DNA from 3 places in the Streptomyces sp. NPDC057939 genome. Region 1 is predicted to be linked to each of the others. Evidence: riboswitches for the same ligand, from Rfam matches in the RefSeq annotation. Region 1 holds a riboswitch; each other region holds the start of a gene.
The links. Region 1 has a riboswitch for thiamine pyrophosphate ahead of thiC (phosphomethylpyrimidine synthase ThiC). Riboswitches for the same ligand answer to the same signal wherever they lie in the genome.

Region 1 (5,311 bases):
CTACCGCGAGGGTGAGATCGAGGTCGTCGGCGTCTCGGACACCCCGGCCGACCCTGCCTGCGAGGAATGGGCCGACTTCCGCGCGACCGGCCACGCGCACGCCATCGGACAGTGCCTGCTGGCCCAGCTCGACGAGAAGGCGCGCAAGGACCACTACGACCGTCACCCGGTCGAGGGGATCACTCCCTACACCGTGCGGGACCTCCACGCACTGGAACAAAGAATCGCTTCGTTGGAACGGATGCAGCCGGTTACGGAGCGTCAGGAGTACGCGCTGGGCATCGTGTGCGCCGCCATCCCGATCACGGCGGGCGATACCGCCGCAACCATGGCCATTTCGCTCCCTGCGCACCAGGAAAGTCGGTTGCCCTATGCGGTGGATCGGCTACGGAGTGAAGTAGGCGCGCTGTTGAGCACCCTCTCGTTCTCTATCAGTATCTGAAAACTCACTCCTTGTGATCTCCGAGCGCTTCCACCACTCTTGTCAAGAGGGCTTGGGGGACCATTCCTGGCCACTTCCACTACAGCGGGGTAGGCAATGCGCGAGTCGGTACAGGCAGAGGTCATGATGAGCTTCCTCGTTTCCGAGGAGCTCTCGTTCCGGATCCCGGTGGAACTCCGGTACGAGGCTCGGGACCCCTACGCAGTACGCCTCACCTTCCACCTTCCCGGAGACGCGCCTGTGACCTGGGCGTTCGGCCGGGAGCTGCTTCTCGACGGCATCAACAAGCCCTGCGGCGACGGCGACGTGCACATCGCCCCCACCCACCCCGAGGAGCTGTCCGACGTCCACATCCGCCTCCAGGTCGGCGGGGACCGGGCCCTGTTCCGTGCCGGCGCGGCACCGCTCGTCGCGTTCCTCGACCGGACCGATCGGCTTGTTCCGCTCGGTCAGGAGCGCAACCTCGGCGACTTCGAGGGGGACCTCGACGAGGCGCTCGACAAGATCCTCGCCGAAGCCCGGCAGAACGAACAGAACGCGGGCTGAGCCGACCGGCTCCTCCTCAGCGCTTGCGCCGTCGGCCCCGGCCGCCGCGGACCGGTCCCGTGGCCGCCGCGCCGGCGGGGGCACCCGGCCGGTCCGCGGAAACGACCAGAGCGGCCAGGGCCGTGGTCACGGGAACCGATGCGACGAGCCCGATCGAGCCCACGAGGGTCCGTACGATCTCCTCCGCCACCAGCTCGCTGTTGGCCACCGACCCTATGCTGCTGTTGGCGATCGAGAACAGCAGCAGCAGGGGCAGAGCGGCACCCGCATAGGCGAGTACGAGGGTGTTGACCACGGACGCGATGTGGTCGCGGCCGATCCTGATCGCCGCCCGGTACAGGGCGCGCGGCCCCATCTTCGGGTCGGCCTGGTGGAGTTCCCACACCGCTGAGGTCTGGGTGACCGTCACGTCGTCGAGCACACCGAGCGAACCGATGATCACGCCTGCGAGCAGCAAACCGCTCATGTCGATGTCGGGGTAGAGGCCGTGGATCAGGCCGGTGTTGTCGTCGGTGTTCCCGCTCAGGAACGCCCAGTCGATGAACACCGAGCCCAACAGGCCGATCAGCAACAGTGAGACCAGGGTGCCGAGGACGGCCACCGAGGTTCTGGCCGTCAACCCGTGGCACATGTAGAGGGCGATCAGCATGATCGCGCTGGCCCCGACGATCGCGACGACCAGGGGGTTCGAGCCCTGCAGGATCGCCGGGAGGATGAAGAGGGTCAGGATCGCGAAACTGATCACGAGGGCGATGAGTGCGAACAGGCCCCGCAACCGGCCGACCACGACGACCGCCACGGCGAAGATGCCGGCCAGCAGGGCCATCGGGAGCTTGCGGTTCACGTCGATCACCGAGTACTGGAGGTCCCGGGGGGCGTCCGGCGCGTGGGCGACGACCACCTCCTGACCCTGCTTCAACTGCCGTGGGGCGCCCGGCTGGACGATCTCGAAGAAGGCGCGCCCCTTGTCGGGACCGCTACCGACCACGACGGTGGCCTTCTTGCAGTCGCCGGTCTGCGAGGCCTTCGCCTCGCGGCCCTGGGGGGTCGAGAGATCGCCGGTCGACGGCACCTGCGCGGCGTTCACCGATTTGCAGTCGACGCTTTCGAGTGCGACGACTTGGCCCTGCTGGGTCTGCCGGTCGAATCCCACGCCGGTCCGTTCGTGGGCGGGGGCGCCGCCCGGCCACAGGACCGCCATGCCGATGAAGACGGCCGCCGCGAAGGGGATCAGTACCGCGGCGATGACCTTGCGCAGGTGCTTGGAGACGGGGGCCGCCGGCCCGTGGCTGTGGCTGTGGGAATGGCCCTGTGCGGGCCCGGCCGCATGTCCATGGGAGGCGTGCTCGTGGTCGTGGTGACCCGTGGGTTCGGTGGGCTCGGTGGGGGGCTGCGGCGAGGACATCACCGGCAGATCATCGCAAGAGATGAGGGGGCCCACTGTTCAGCACGCCACAGATGACGCTAGCGTGGGGGCACCTTTGCACAACGCGGGAGCTCGGAGCACCGGGCTGAGAGGGCGCTGATCACCGTACGCACATGAGAATGCGTACGGGAAGAGGCTGCGTCGACCGCCGAACCTGTTACCGGGTAATGCCGGCGTAGGGAGATAGGTCTCATGACCATTCAGGACGCACGCACGCCTGCCGTCAGCCAGGACGCCGACGGCGGGAACGAGCGCCAGCCGGGCTGGCACAAGGGCTACGTCGCGGGCTCCCGCCCCGACATCCGGGTGCCGGTCCGCCAGGTCCACCTCACCAACGGCAAGGACGTGACGCTCTACGACACGTCGGGTCCGTACACCGACCCGCAGATCGAGACCGATGTCCGTCGGGGCCTCGCGCCGCTGCGCGAGAACTGGATCATCAGCCGTGGCGACACCGAGGAGTACGCGGGCCGCCCCGCGCGCCCCGAGGACGACGGCATCAAGCACACCTCGCCCCGCGGCGGCCTCAAGAACCTCGACGCGGTCTTCCCGGGACGCCCCCGGCAGCCCCGCCGCGGCCGTGGCGGCGCCGCCGTAACCCAGCTCGCGTACGCCCGCCGCGGCGAGATCACCCCGGAGATGGAGTACGTCGCGATCCGCGAGAACGTCTCCCCCGAGGTCGTCCGTGAGGAGATCGCCGCAGGTCGAGCGGTCCTTCCGGCCAACGTGAACCACCCCGAGATCGAGCCGATGATCATCGGCAAGCGGTTCCTGGTGAAGGTCAACGCCAACATCGGCAACTCCGCGGTCACCTCCTCCATCGAGGAGGAGGTCGACAAGATGACCTGGGCCACCAAGTGGGGCGCCGACACGGTCATGGACCTCTCGACCGGTCGCAACATCCACACCACCCGCGAGTGGGTGCTGCGCAACTCCCCCGTCCCGATCGGCACCGTGCCGCTCTACCAGGCGCTGGAGAAGGTCGACGGCCGCGCCGAGGACCTGACCTGGGAGATCTACAAGGACACGGTCATCGAGCAGGCCGAGCAGGGCGTCGACTACATGACGGTCCACGCGGGCGTGCTGCTCCCGTACGTACCGCTGACCGCCCGGCGCAAGACCGGCATCGTCTCCCGCGGTGGTTCGATCATGGCCGCGTGGTGCCTGGCGCACCACAAGGAGAACTTCCTCTACACGAACTTCGAAGAGCTCTGCGACATCCTCGCGACCTACGACGTCACGTACTCCCTGGGCGACGGCCTGCGCCCCGGCTCCATCGCCGACGCCAACGACGCCGCGCAGTTCGCCGAACTGAAGACGTTGGGCGAGCTGAACACCATCGCCAAGCGCCACAACGTCCAGACGATGATCGAGGGCCCGGGCCACGTCCCGATGCACAAGATCAAGGAGAACATCGACCTCCAGCAGGAGATCTGTGAGGAGGCGCCGTTCTACACGCTCGGCCCGCTCACCACGGACGTCGCGCCCGCGTACGACCACATCACCTCGGGCATCGGCGCCGCGATGATCGCCTGGTGGGGCACCGCGATGCTCTGCTACGTCACGCCCAAGGAGCACCTGGGCCTGCCCAACCGTGATGACGTCAAGACCGGCGTCATCACCTACAAGATCGCCGCCCACGCGGCGGACCTGGCCAAGGGGCACCCGGGCGCCCAGGAGTGGGACGACGCCCTGTCGGACGCACGGTTCGAGTTCCGCTGGGAGGACCAGTTCAACCTGGCCCTCGACCCGGACACGGCCCGCGAGTTCCACGACGAGACCCTGCCGGCCGAGCCGGCCAAGACCGCGCACTTCTGCTCCATGTGCGGTCCCAAGTTCTGCTCCATGAAGATCTCGCAGGACATCCGCCGCCAGCACGGTGGAGACCTGAAGGCCGACGAGATCGAGGCGGGCATGGCGGAGAAGTCCGCCGAGTTCGCCGCTGCGGGCAACCGCGTCTACCTGCCTCTGGCGGACTGACGCACGTTCGGGGGGAGTGCTGCTCCCGGTCGGCGGAGTGCCGCCGACCGGGAGCAGCGCCGTGTCCGGGCCCTGGAGACAAGGGAGTTCGGACCTGAGGGATCGGGGGTCCGGTCCTTGACCTGGAGCGCGCTCCAGGTCCTAGAGTGCCGCCGCATGAGCATGGGATACCGAAATCTTGGTGGTACCGGCATCGAGGTGAGTGCCCACTGCCTGGGCACGATGATGTTCGGCGCGGTGGGGAACCCGGATCACGAGGAGTGCGTGCGGATCATCCACGCCGCACTCGACCGGGGCATCAACTTCGTCGATACGGCGGACATGTACTCCGCCGGTGAGTCCGAGGTGATCGTCGGCAAGGCCCTCAAGGGGCGGCGCGACGACGTCGTGCTCGCCACGAAGGTCCACTTCCGGATGGGCGAGGGCCGTAACCGGAGCGGCAACTCGCGGCGGTGGATCGTGCGGGCGGTGGAGGACAGCCTGCGCAGGTTGGACACCGATTGGATCGACCTCTACCAGGTGCACCGGCCGGACCACACGACCGACGTCGAAGAGACCCTGTCGGTCCTCGGTGACCTGGTCAGGGCCGGCAAGATCCGCGCCTTCGGCTGCTCGACGTTTCCGGCCGAGGAGCTCGTGGAGGCGCACCACGTGGCCGAGCGGCGGGCGCTGCCCCGGTTCCGTACGGAGCAGCCGCCATACTCGATCCTCGCGCGGGGCATCGAGGCGGACGTGCTTCCGGTCGCCCTTCGGTACGGGATGGGAGTGCTGACCTGGAGTCCGCTCGCTTCCGGCTTCCTGAGCGGGAAGTACCGGCTCGGTGAGCCCGTCGACATGACCTCGGGGCGGGCGGCGCTGACTCCGGCACGGTTCGATCCGGCGATCCCCGGCAACGTCGCCAAGCTGGAAGCGGTGGA
Region 2 (5,311 bases), on a different contig from region 1:
CTCGGCGTGGCAGGACCGGCCGATGAGGACGCCGCCGCCGAGGATGGCGCGGGCGGCCGGGACGGGGATGTCGCCCTGGCCGAGGTGCAGGACGTCGGAGCCGATGGCGTGCGCGACGTCGGCGCGGTCGTTGACCGCGAGGAGCTTGCCGTGGCGGCGGGCGGCGTCGGCGAAGACCCCGAGGTGTTCCAGTTCCTCGCCGGCCTCCATGCCCTTGTCGCGGAGCTGGACGATGTCCACGCCCCCGGCCAGGACGGCGTCCAGGAACTCGGGGAGGTCACCCTGCCGCTTCCGGGCGTCCGTGCACAGGTAGAGCCGGGCGTCGGACAGCTGCTGCATGGGTGTACCCCCCGTGGTGGTGGCGGTGTGCGGGCCGGTGGGACCGGCCCGCACACCTGTGGATCAGCTCATCAGAGGGCGAGCGCCTGAGCGCGGCGCTTCACCTCCGTGCCGCGATTCTCGCTCAGCGCCTGCACGGGGCTGCCGGGCAGGGTCGGATCCTCGGTGAAGAGCCATTCCAGGATCTCCTCCTCGGAGAAGCGGTCGTCGCGCAGCACGGTCAGCAGGCCCACGAGGCCCTTCACGACCTTGTCGCCGTCGATGAACTGGGCCGGAACCTGCAGGGTGCGGTTCTCGCCCCGGCGTACGGCGATGAGCTGGCCTTCCTTGACCATCTGGCGGACCCGGGTCACCTCGACGTCGAGCATCTCCGCGATGTCGGGGAGGTGCAGCCAGGAGGGGACAAGGGCATCGATCTTTGCGTCAATCTCGGTCACGGACACAAGCCTGCCATCTCGGACGGGCCGCCGGTACCTGGCCCGTCCGTCCGGGGTCCGGGCCGCCTCCCGCCCGGGCGGCGCGGGGCGGACTCCCCCGCTCCGCCGTGCCCGATCCGTCCCGTCGCGCCGTCGGGCGCCTCAGGCGGTGGCGGACTTCAGCGGGGTGGCGGGGTCCGCCACCCGGGCCGGGTCGACGGGGACGGCCGACTCGATGAGCTTGCGGCCCTGCGCGAGGTCCCTCGGCCGGCCGACGGCCAGGACGGCGACCAGGAGGCCGTCCCGGAGCCAGCACACCGACCAGGTGGCGTCGCCGGGGTCGCCGCGCCACAGCAGGGTGTCGGCGCCGGCGTGGTGTCCGGCGTACTGGACGAAGCGGCCGAACTGCTCCGACCAGAAGTACGGGACGGGGTCGTAGGCCCGTACGGGCTCCCCCGCCAGGATGTTCGCCGCGACGGCGCGCGGGCCCTGGAGGGCGTTGTCCCAGTGGTGGACCAGCAGCCGCGTCCCGTAGCGGGCCGACGGGAAGGAGGAGCAGTCGCCGACGGCGTACACCCCGGGGAGGGTGGTGCGCAGGTGGGCGTCCGCGGTGACGGAGCCGTCGGGGCCGCGGTCGATCCCGGTCCCGGTCAGCCAGTCCGTCGCGGGGCGCGCGCCGATGCCGACGACGACGGCGCCCGCCTCCAGTTCCCGGCCGTCCGCGAGCCGGACCCGGCCCTCGTCGATGCCGGCGACCTTCGCGCCGGTGATCAGCTCGGCGCCCGCCTCGGCGTACCAGCCGGCCATCGGGGCGGTGACCTCGGCCGGGAGGGCGCCCGCCAGGACCCGGTCCGCCGCCTCGACGACGGTGACGGCGCAGCCCGCCGCCCGGGCGGCGGTGGCGAACTCGGCGCCGATCCAGCCGGCCCCGACGACGACGGTGGCGGGGGCGGTCGCCAGGACGGGGCGCAGCCGGGCGGCGTCGTCGAGCGTGCGCAGGAGGTGCACGCCGGGGACGCCGTCGGAGCCGGGCAGGGTCAGTGGCCGCGCTCCGGTCGCCAGGACGAGGACCTCGTACGGGACGGGTCCGGCCTCGGTGTCCAGTTCGTGTTCGGCGTGCCGCAGGCCGGTGACCTCGGTGCCGAGCCGCAGCTCGATGTCGAGGCCCTCGAAGTCGACGTCGAAGGCGGAGTCCTCGGCCTTGCCGAGGAGCACCGCCTTGGACAGCGGGGGCCGGTCGTAGGGCTGGTGGGGTTCGGCCCCCAGCAGGGTCACGGGGCCGGTGAAGCCCTGTTCCCGCAGGGCCACCGCGGTCTGCACCCCGGCCATTCCGGCGCCGACGATCACGACACCGGGGTTCGTCTGTTGCGTCTGCTCGCTCACGCGACCCAGCCTAGTTCTCTGACGGTCCGTCAGGAATAGCGGGTGCGGGAGCCCGGGGGAGGCAGCCTTACCCGGCATCGGCCACGGGGTTAGTCTGGCCACCGTACCCATCGCGGGAGTCCGGGCGCACCGGGCTGAGAGGGAGGCTGGCCGGCCTCCGACCGTACGAACCTGATCCGGGTCATGCCGGCGAAGGGAGGGGCTGGACGCCCATGCACTCATCTCGGAAGGGATCCGACGTCCTCGTCATCGGGGGCGGGATCATCGGCCTGGTCATCGCCTGGCGGGCGGCCCGGCGCGGCCTGAGCGTCGTACTGGCCGATCCGGACCCCGGCGGCGGCGCCGCCCGGGTCGCGGCGGGCATGCTGGCCGCCGTCACGGAACTGCACTACGGCGAGGAGACCCTGCTCGGGCTCAACGTCGCCTCCGCCGCCCGCTATCCGGACTTCGCCGCGGAGCTGTCCGAGGCCTGCGGCGGCACGGACATCGGCTACCGGGCCTGCGGCACCCTGGCCGTCGCCCTCGACGCGGACGACCGGCTCCACCTGCGCGAACTGCACGCGCTCCAGCGCCGCTGCGGGCTGGAGTCCGAGTGGCTCACCGGCCGCGAGTGCCGCCGTCTGGAGCCGATGCTGGCTCCCGGCGTGCGCGGCGGGCTGCGGGTCGACGGGGACCACCAGGTCGATCCGCGCCGCCTCGCGACCGCCCTGCTGACCGCCTGCGAGCGGTCCGGGGTGACCCTGCACCGGGCCCGCGCGGCCCGGCTCGTCACCACCGGGGACCGGGCCGCGGGCGCCGTCCTCGACGACGGTACGGAGTTGTTCGCCGACCAGGTGGTCCTGGCGGCGGGCTCGTTCAGCGGCCGGCTCGCCGGCGTACCGCCCGAGGTGGCCGTTCCGGTACGGCCGGTGAAGGGACAGGTGCTGCGGCTGTCGGTACCGGCCGCGTACGGCCCGTTCCTGTCCCGGACCGTACGGGCGGTCGTGCGCGGCAGCCACGTCTACCTGGTGCCGCGCGAGAGCGGCGAGCTCGTCGTCGGCGCCACCAGCGAGGAACTCGGCTGGGACACCACGGTCACCGCGGGCGGGGTCTACGAGCTGCTGCGCGACGCCCACGAGTTGGTGCCCGGAATCACCGAACTCCCCCTGGTCGAAACCGTGGCGGGGCTGCGTCCGGGCTCGCCGGACAACGCGCCGCTGCTCGGACCCACCGAGCTGCCGGGCCTCCACCTGGCCACCGGCCACTACCGCAACGGGGTCCTGCTGACCCCCCTCACCGGGGACGTGATGGCGGAGCTGCTGGCCACCGGAGTCGTACCGGAGATCGCCCGCCCCTTCACCCCCCGCCGCTTCTCCTCCACGCGTCAGGAGTCCTACGCATGACCATCTCCGTCAACGGCGAGCCGCGCGAGATCGCGGTCGGCACCACCCTCGACGCGGTGGTGGCCACTTTGACCCGGGCGCCCAAGGGCGTCGCCGCCGCCCTCAACGAGACCGTCGTCCCGCGCGGGCAGTGGCCGCACACCCCACTGGACGACGGCGACCGGGTCGAGGTCCTCACCGCGGTCCAGGGAGGCTGACGACGATGGCGGACGACCTCTTCGAACTGGGCGGCCGGACCTTCTCCTCCCGCCTGATCATGGGCACGGGCGGGGCCCCGAGCCTGGACGTCCTGGAACGGGCGCTGACCGCGTCGGGGACGGAACTGACGACGGTGGCGATGCGCCGCCTGGACCCGACGGTGCAGGGCTCGGTCCTGTCGGTGCTGACGAAGCTCGGCATCGCCGTCCTGCCGAACACGGCGGGCTGCTTCACCGCCGGGGAGGCCGTGCTCACGGCCCGGCTGGCACGGGAGGCCCTGGGCACGGACTGGATCAAGCTGGAGGTCGTCGCGGACGAGCGCACCCTCCTGCCGGACGGCGTCGAGCTGCTGGACGCGGCCGAGGTCCTGGTGGACGAGGGCTTCACCGTCCTGCCCTACACGAACGACGACCCGGTGCTGGCCCGGAAGCTGGAGGACGTGGGCTGCGCGGCGATCATGCCGCTCGGGTCCCCCATCGGCTCCGGCATGGGGATCCGCAACCCGCACAACTTCGAGCTGATCGTCGAACGGGCCGGCGTCCCGGTCATCCTGGACGCGGGTGCCGGGACGGCGTCGGACGCCGCGCTGGCCATGGAGCTGGGCTGCGCGGGCGTGATGCTGGCCTCCGCCGTGACCCGGGCCCAGGAGCCCGTGCTGATGGCCGCGGCCATGCGGGACGCCGTCTCCGCGGGACGTCTCGCCCACCGGGCGGGACGCATTCCGCAACGGCGCTTCGCCGAGGCCTCCTCCCCCGTCGAGGGCCGCGCCGCCCTCGACCCGGAACGCCCCGCCTTCACCGCCTGACCAGGGGGTACGGGCCCCGACCCGACGGGGCCCGCAAGGGCCCGCGGGCGCCGCGGACGGGGGCGCCGGGAAGGGGACGTGCGTCACAGCTGCGCTGCAACCACCCCCACCCGGGCCGGCGGCGCGGCGGGCGCTCGTAGAATCGCCGGGTGGATACGACCCTGGATGACCCCCTCGTCGGGCGCGTGCTCGACGGCCGCTACCGCATCGATGCCCGCATCGCGGCCGGCGGCATGGCCACGGTCTACCGGGCCGTGGACACCCGTCTCGACCGCGTCCTCGCGCTGAAGGTGATGCACCCGGCGCTCGCCGCCGACGGCGCCTTCGTCGACCGTTTCATCCGCGAGGCGAAGTCCGTGGCCCGCCTCGCCCACTCCAACGTCGTCGCCGTCTTCGACCAGGGGACCGACGGCCCGTACACGTACCTCGCCATGGAGTACGTCTCCGGCTGCACCCTGCGCGACGTGCTCCGCGAGCGCGGCGCGCTCCAGCCGCGGGCCGCCCTCGACATCCTCGAACCGGTCCTCGCCGCCCTCGGAGCCGCCCACCGGGCCGGTTTCGTGCACCGGGACATGAAGCCCGAGAACGTACTCATCGGCGACGACGGCCGTGTGAAGGTCGCCGACTTCGGGCTGGTCCGCTCCGTGGGCTCCGTCACGAACACCACCGGCTCGGTCCTCGGCACCGTCTCCTACCTGGCGCCCGAGCAGATCGAGAACGGGATCACCGACACCCGCGTGGACGTGTACGCCTGCGGCGTCGTGCTCTACGAGATGCTCACCGGCAGC
Region 3 (5,311 bases), on a different contig from region 1:
GGGCGCCCCCCCGCTCCGCGCCGAGACGCCGTTGCAGGAGCCCATGCCCAGCCCTCCGCCTCCGCCTTCGCAGGCACCGCAGGACGCCTCCCCGCCGCCGCAGAAGAAGCGCGCGGGGCGGGATCTGCGTGCCGCCATAGGGGTCGGCGTCGGCCTCGGAGCGGTGATCTTCGCCTCGCTGTTCATCGTCAAGGCCGTCTTCGTCGGTGTCGTCGTCGTCGCGGTCGTGGTGGGCCTGTGGGAGCTCACCTCCCGGCTCCAGGAGAAGAAGGGCATCAAGGCGCCGCTCGTCCCGCTCGCGGTCGGTGGCGCCGCCATGGTCATCGCCGGCTACGTCCGCGGGGCCGAGGGCGCCTGGGTCGCCATGGCCCTGACCGCGCTCGCGGTCCTGGTGTGGCGGATGACGGAACCGCCCGAGGACTACCTCAAGGACGTCACCGCCGGCGTGTTCGCGGCGTTCTACGTGCCGTTCCTCGCCACCTTCGTCACGATGCTGCTCACCGCGGACGACGGCCCGCAGCGCGTGGTCACGTTCCTGGTCCTGACCGTCGTCAGCGACACCGGGGCCTACGCGGTGGGCTGGCGCTTCGGCAAGACCAAGCTGGCGCCGCGCATCAGCCCCGGGAAGACCCGTGAAGGACTGTTCGGCGCCGTGGCCTTCGCGATGGCCGCGGGCGCGCTGTGCATGGAGTTCCTGATCGAGGAGGGCTCCTGGTGGCAGGGCCTGATCCTCGGTCTGGCCGTTGCGGTCAGCGCGACCCTGGGCGACCTGGGCGAGTCGATGATCAAGCGGGACCTGGGCATCAAGGACATGGGCACGCTGCTGCCGGGTCACGGCGGCATCATGGACCGGCTCGACTCGCTCCTGCCGACCGCCCCCGTCGTGTGGCTGCTGCTGGCGGCCTTCGTCGGCACCGGTTGATCCACCCGCCGGTCCACGGCTGATCACCGGCCGATCCTCCGCCCCCCCGCGGTACCGGGGCGGCATCGGAGGAAAAGCTCCGGTCGGGCGGGGCGGTTACTCTTGAAGGGCGCGCTGCTTCTGCGGCGCGCCTTTCGTCTTACAAGGAGTACCTGCCATGGCCCGCCCCGTTCCGGGAGAGCTCACCTTCGTCGCCCCTCGTGGGGTCAAGAAGCCGCCCCGGCACCTCGCCGACCTCACCCCGGCCGAGCGCCGGGAGGCGGTGGCCGCGATCGGCGAGAAGCCGTTCCGGGCCAAGCAGCTCTCCCAGCACTACTTCGCCCGCTACGCCCACGACCCGGCGGAGTGGACCGACATCCCCGCGGCCTCCCGCGAGAAGCTCCAGCAGGAGCTGCTGCCCGACCTGATGAACGTTCTGCGGCACATCAGCTGCGACAACGACACCACCCGCAAGACCCTGTGGAAGCTGCACGACGGCACGCTCGTCGAGTCCGTGCTGATGCGCTACCCCGACCGGGTCACGATGTGCATCTCCTCGCAGGCCGGCTGCGGCATGAACTGCCCGTTCTGTGCCACCGGCCAGGCCGGCCTGGACCGCAACCTCTCCACCGCCGAGATCGTGCACCAGATCGTCGACGGCATGCGCGCCCTGCGCGACGGAGAGGTACCGGGCGGCCCGGCGCGCCTGTCGAACATCGTCTTCATGGGCATGGGCGAGCCGCTCGCCAACTACAACCGCGTCGTCGGCGCCATCCGTCGCCTCACCGACCCGGAGCCCGATGGCCTCGGCCTGTCGCAGCGCGGGATCACCGTCTCCACCGTCGGCCTGGTCCCGGCCATGCTCCGGTTCGCCGACGAGGGCTTCAAGTGCCGCCTGGCGGTCTCGCTGCACGCCCCCGACGACGAGCTGCGCGACACCCTCGTCCCGGTGAACACCCGCTGGAACGTCCGCGAGGTCCTGGGCGCGGCCTGGGAGTACGCCGAGAAGTCCGGTCGCCGGATCTCCATCGAGTACGCCCTGATCCGCGACATCAACGACCAGGCCTGGCGCGGTGACCTGCTCGGCAAGCTGCTCAAGGGCAAGCGGGTCCACGTCAACCTGATCCCGCTGAACCCGACCCCGGGCTCGAAGTGGACCGCCTCGCGGCCCGAGGACGAGAAGGCGTTCGTCGAGGCCATCGCCCGCCACGGCGTGCCGGTGACCGTCCGCGACACCCGCGGTCAGGAGATCGACGGTGCGTGCGGCCAGCTGGCCGCCTCGGAGCGATAAGGCCGAAATTCGGCCATGGTCGATCACATTCGGCCGCAGGGGTACCCTGTGGCCGAACCAATTTCATATTCCGACAGGGGAGCGCCACAGCGCTGAGAGTGCGGTATCCGTCATCCGCAGACCCTCTGAACCTCGCCCCGGTCATTCGGGGTAGGAAGTTCGGTCACCACTCATGCTGTTGCGCCCTGCCCGGCGTCCGCTCTCGCAGAGCGCCGGGCAGGGCCGCGTCTTCTCCTGGTCATCCCAGGAGGAATCAACCAGTGAGCACCACCAAGAAGATCGCGGGCGCCGCGCTCGCGGCCGCGCTCGGCGTCACCACGCTCAGTGCCTGCGGCGGCGGCGACGCCAACGACAAGACCGCCGGCGCGAGCGACGCCCCCAAGTCCAAGACGGTCACGCTCGTCTCCCACGACTCCTTCAACGTGACCGACTCGGTCCTGAAGGAGTTCGAGCAGCAGAGCGGTTACACCGTCAAGCGGCTGAAGTCCGGGGACGCGGGCACGGCGCTCAACCAGGAGATCCTCACCAAGGGCTCCCCGCGCGGCGACGTCTTCTTCGGTGTCGACAACACGCTGCTCTCGCGGGCCCTCGACAACGGGATCTTCACCCCGTACCAGGTCAAGGGCATGGACGGGATCAAGACCGAGTTCATGCTCGACCCGCAGCACCGCGTCACGCCGATCGACTCCGGTGACGTCTGCGTCAACTACGACAAGCAGTACTTCGCCGACAAGAAGATCGCCCCGCCGCAGACGCTGGACGACCTGATCAAGCCGGAGTACAAGAACCTGCTGGTCACGGAGAACGCCGCGACCTCCTCGCCGGGTCTCGGGTTCCTCCTCGCCTCCGTCGGCAAGTACGGCGAGGACGGCTGGAAGGACTACTGGAGCAAGCTCAAGGCCAACGGCGTCGAGGTCGTCGACGGCTGGGAGCAGGCATACAACGAGCGCTTCTCGGGCTCCGCGGGCGGCAAGAAGGCCAAGGGCGACCGTCCGCTGGTCGTCTCCTACGCCTCCAGCCCCCCGGTCGAGGTGCTCTACGGCGAGCCGCAGCCGGCCGAGGCCCCCACGGGCGTCTCCACCGGGACCTGCTTCCGCCAGGTCGAGTTCGCGGGCCTGCTGAACGGGGCGAAGAACCCCGAGGGCGGCAAGGCGCTCCTCGACTTCCTGGTGAGCAAGAAGTTCCAGGAGGACATGCCGCTCCAGATGTTCGTGAACCCGGTGGTCAAGGACGCGCAGCTGCCGGAGATCTTCACGAAGCACGGCGTGGTGATCGACAAGCCGGAGAACGTCACCCCGGACGCCATCGCCAAGAACCGTGAGCAGTGGGTCAAGGCATGGTCCTCGCTCGTCGTGAAGTAGGACGCGGGAGCTCCCCGAAGGAGAACGGGCGCGCCACCGCCGTCAGGCTCGGCCTGATGGCGGTGCCGCTCGTCTTCTTCGGGCTGTTCTTCGCCTACCCCGTGGCGGCGATCGTCGGCCGCGGACTCAAGACGGACTCCGGCTGGCAGTTCGGCCGGATCGGCGAGGTCCTGGCCCGGCCCGACATCGCCGACGTGCTGTGGTTCACCACCTGGCAGGCCCTCGCCTCCACGCTGCTCACCCTGCTGATCGCGTTGCCCGGGGCGTACGTCTTCGCGCGCTTCGAGTTCCCCGGCAAGCAACTGCTGCGCGCGGTCGTCACCGTTCCGTTCGTGCTGCCGACGGTGGTCGTCGGCACGGCCTTCCTGGCGCTGGTCGGGCGCGGCGGTCTGCTGGACGAGCTGTGGGGCGTCCGCCTCGACACCACCGTCTGGGCGATCCTGCTGGCGCACGTCTTCTTCAACTACGCCGTGGTCGTCCGTACGGTCGGCGGGCTCTGGGCCCAGCTCGACCCCCGTCAGGAGGAGGCGGCCCGCGTCCTCGGCGCGGGACGCTTCGGGGCCTGGCTCCGGGTGACGCTGCCGGCGCTCGGGCCCGCGGTCGCCGCCGCCTCGCTGATGGTCTTCCTGTTCACCTTCACCTCCTTCGGCGTCGTGCAGATCCTGGGCGGTCCCGCGTACTCCACCCTGGAGGTGGAGGTCTACCGGCAGACCGCGCAGCTGCTGGACCTGCCGACGGCCGCCGTCCTGACGATGGTGCAGTTCGTCGCGGTCGGCGCGATCCTCGCCCTGCACGCCTGGACCGTGCGCCGGCGGGAGACCGCGCTGCGGCTGGTCGACCCGGCGGGCACGGCGCACCGGCCGCGCGGCTGGGCCCAGCGGAGCCTGCTCGGCGGGGTGCTGCTGACGGTGGCGCTGCTGATCGTGCTGCCTCTGGGCGTACTCGTCGAACGGTCCTTCGACGCCCCCGGCGGCTACGGGTTCGGCTTCTACCGGGCCCTGCAGGACGCGGGCTCCGGTGGCGGAACGTTCCTCGTGCCGCCGCTGGAGGCCATCGGGAACTCACTGCGCTACGCCTTGGCCGCCACCGCCATCGCCCTGTTCATCGGTGGCCTCGCCGCCGCCGCGCTGACCCGGCGCGGCGGGCGCTTCGTGCGCGGCTTCGACGCGCTGCTGATGCTCCCGCTCGGGGTGTCCGCCGTGACCGTCGGCTTCGGCTTCCTGATCACCATGGACGAACCCCCGCTGGACCTGCGGACCTCCTGGATCCTGGTGCCGCTCGCGCAGGCGCTCGTCGGGGTGCCCTTCGTCGTACGGACCATGCTGCCGGTGTTGCGGGCGGTGGACGGACGGCTGCGGGAGGCCGCGGCCGTGCTGGGCGCCTCACCGCTGCGGGCCTGGCGCGAGGTGGACCTGCCGCTGGTGCGGCGGGCGCTGCTGATCGCGGCGGGCTTCGCGTTCGCGGTGTCCCTCGGCGAGTTCGGGGCGACCGTCTTCATCGCCCGGCCGGACAGCCCGACCCTGCCCGTGGCCGTCGCCCGGCTGCTGGGACGGGCCGGTGAGCTGAACTACGGGCAGGCCATGGCCCTGAGCACGATTTTGATGCTGGTGTGCGCGGTGTCCCTGCTGGTGCTGGAGCGGCTGCGCCCCGACAAGACCTCGGGAGAGTTCTGATGACCCTGCTCCGCCTCGAAGGGGTGACGGTCCGCTTCGGCGGGCGCGCGGTCGTGGACGCCGTCGACCTGGAGGTCGCCGAGCA

Region 2: another riboswitch for thiamine pyrophosphate. It lies ahead of thiO (glycine oxidase ThiO); the one in region 1 lies ahead of thiC (phosphomethylpyrimidine synthase ThiC).
Region 3: another riboswitch for thiamine pyrophosphate. It lies ahead of ACFVS6_RS31480 (thiamine ABC transporter substrate binding subunit); the one in region 1 lies ahead of thiC (phosphomethylpyrimidine synthase ThiC).

The regions. Positions count from the first base shown of each region.
Region 1 covers NZ_JBHVPG010000001.1:365,189-370,499, forward strand. Annotated here, with positions in the region: gene ACFVS6_RS01680 (IclR family transcriptional regulator) at 1-442, shown strand, start outside; gene ACFVS6_RS01685 (SsgA family sporulation/cell division regulator) at 539-988, shown strand; gene ACFVS6_RS01690 (YibE/F family protein) at 1,005-2,393, opposite strand; TPP riboswitch at 2,469-2,613, shown strand; gene thiC (phosphomethylpyrimidine synthase ThiC) at 2,607-4,394, shown strand; gene ACFVS6_RS01700 (aldo/keto reductase) at 4,557-5,311, shown strand, end outside.
Region 2 covers NZ_JBHVPG010000037.1:70,321-75,631, forward strand. Annotated here, with positions in the region: gene thiE (thiamine phosphate synthase) at 1-339, opposite strand, end outside; gene ACFVS6_RS30550 (Rv2175c family DNA-binding protein) at 411-776, opposite strand; gene ACFVS6_RS30555 (NAD(P)/FAD-dependent oxidoreductase) at 918-2,138, opposite strand; TPP riboswitch at 2,241-2,353, shown strand; gene thiO (glycine oxidase ThiO) at 2,351-3,520, shown strand; gene thiS (sulfur carrier protein ThiS) at 3,517-3,717, shown strand; gene ACFVS6_RS30570 (thiazole synthase) at 3,723-4,523, shown strand; gene pknB (Stk1 family PASTA domain-containing Ser/Thr kinase) at 4,673-5,311, shown strand, end outside.
Region 3 covers NZ_JBHVPG010000040.1:964-6,274, reverse strand. Annotated here, with positions in the region: gene ACFVS6_RS31490 (phosphatidate cytidylyltransferase) at 1-922, shown strand, start outside; gene rlmN (23S rRNA (adenine(2503)-C(2))-methyltransferase RlmN) at 1,080-2,192, shown strand; TPP riboswitch at 2,258-2,367, shown strand; gene ACFVS6_RS31480 (thiamine ABC transporter substrate binding subunit) at 2,453-3,553, shown strand; gene ACFVS6_RS31475 (ABC transporter permease) at 3,610-5,226, shown strand; gene ACFVS6_RS31470 (ABC transporter ATP-binding protein) at 5,226-5,311, shown strand, end outside.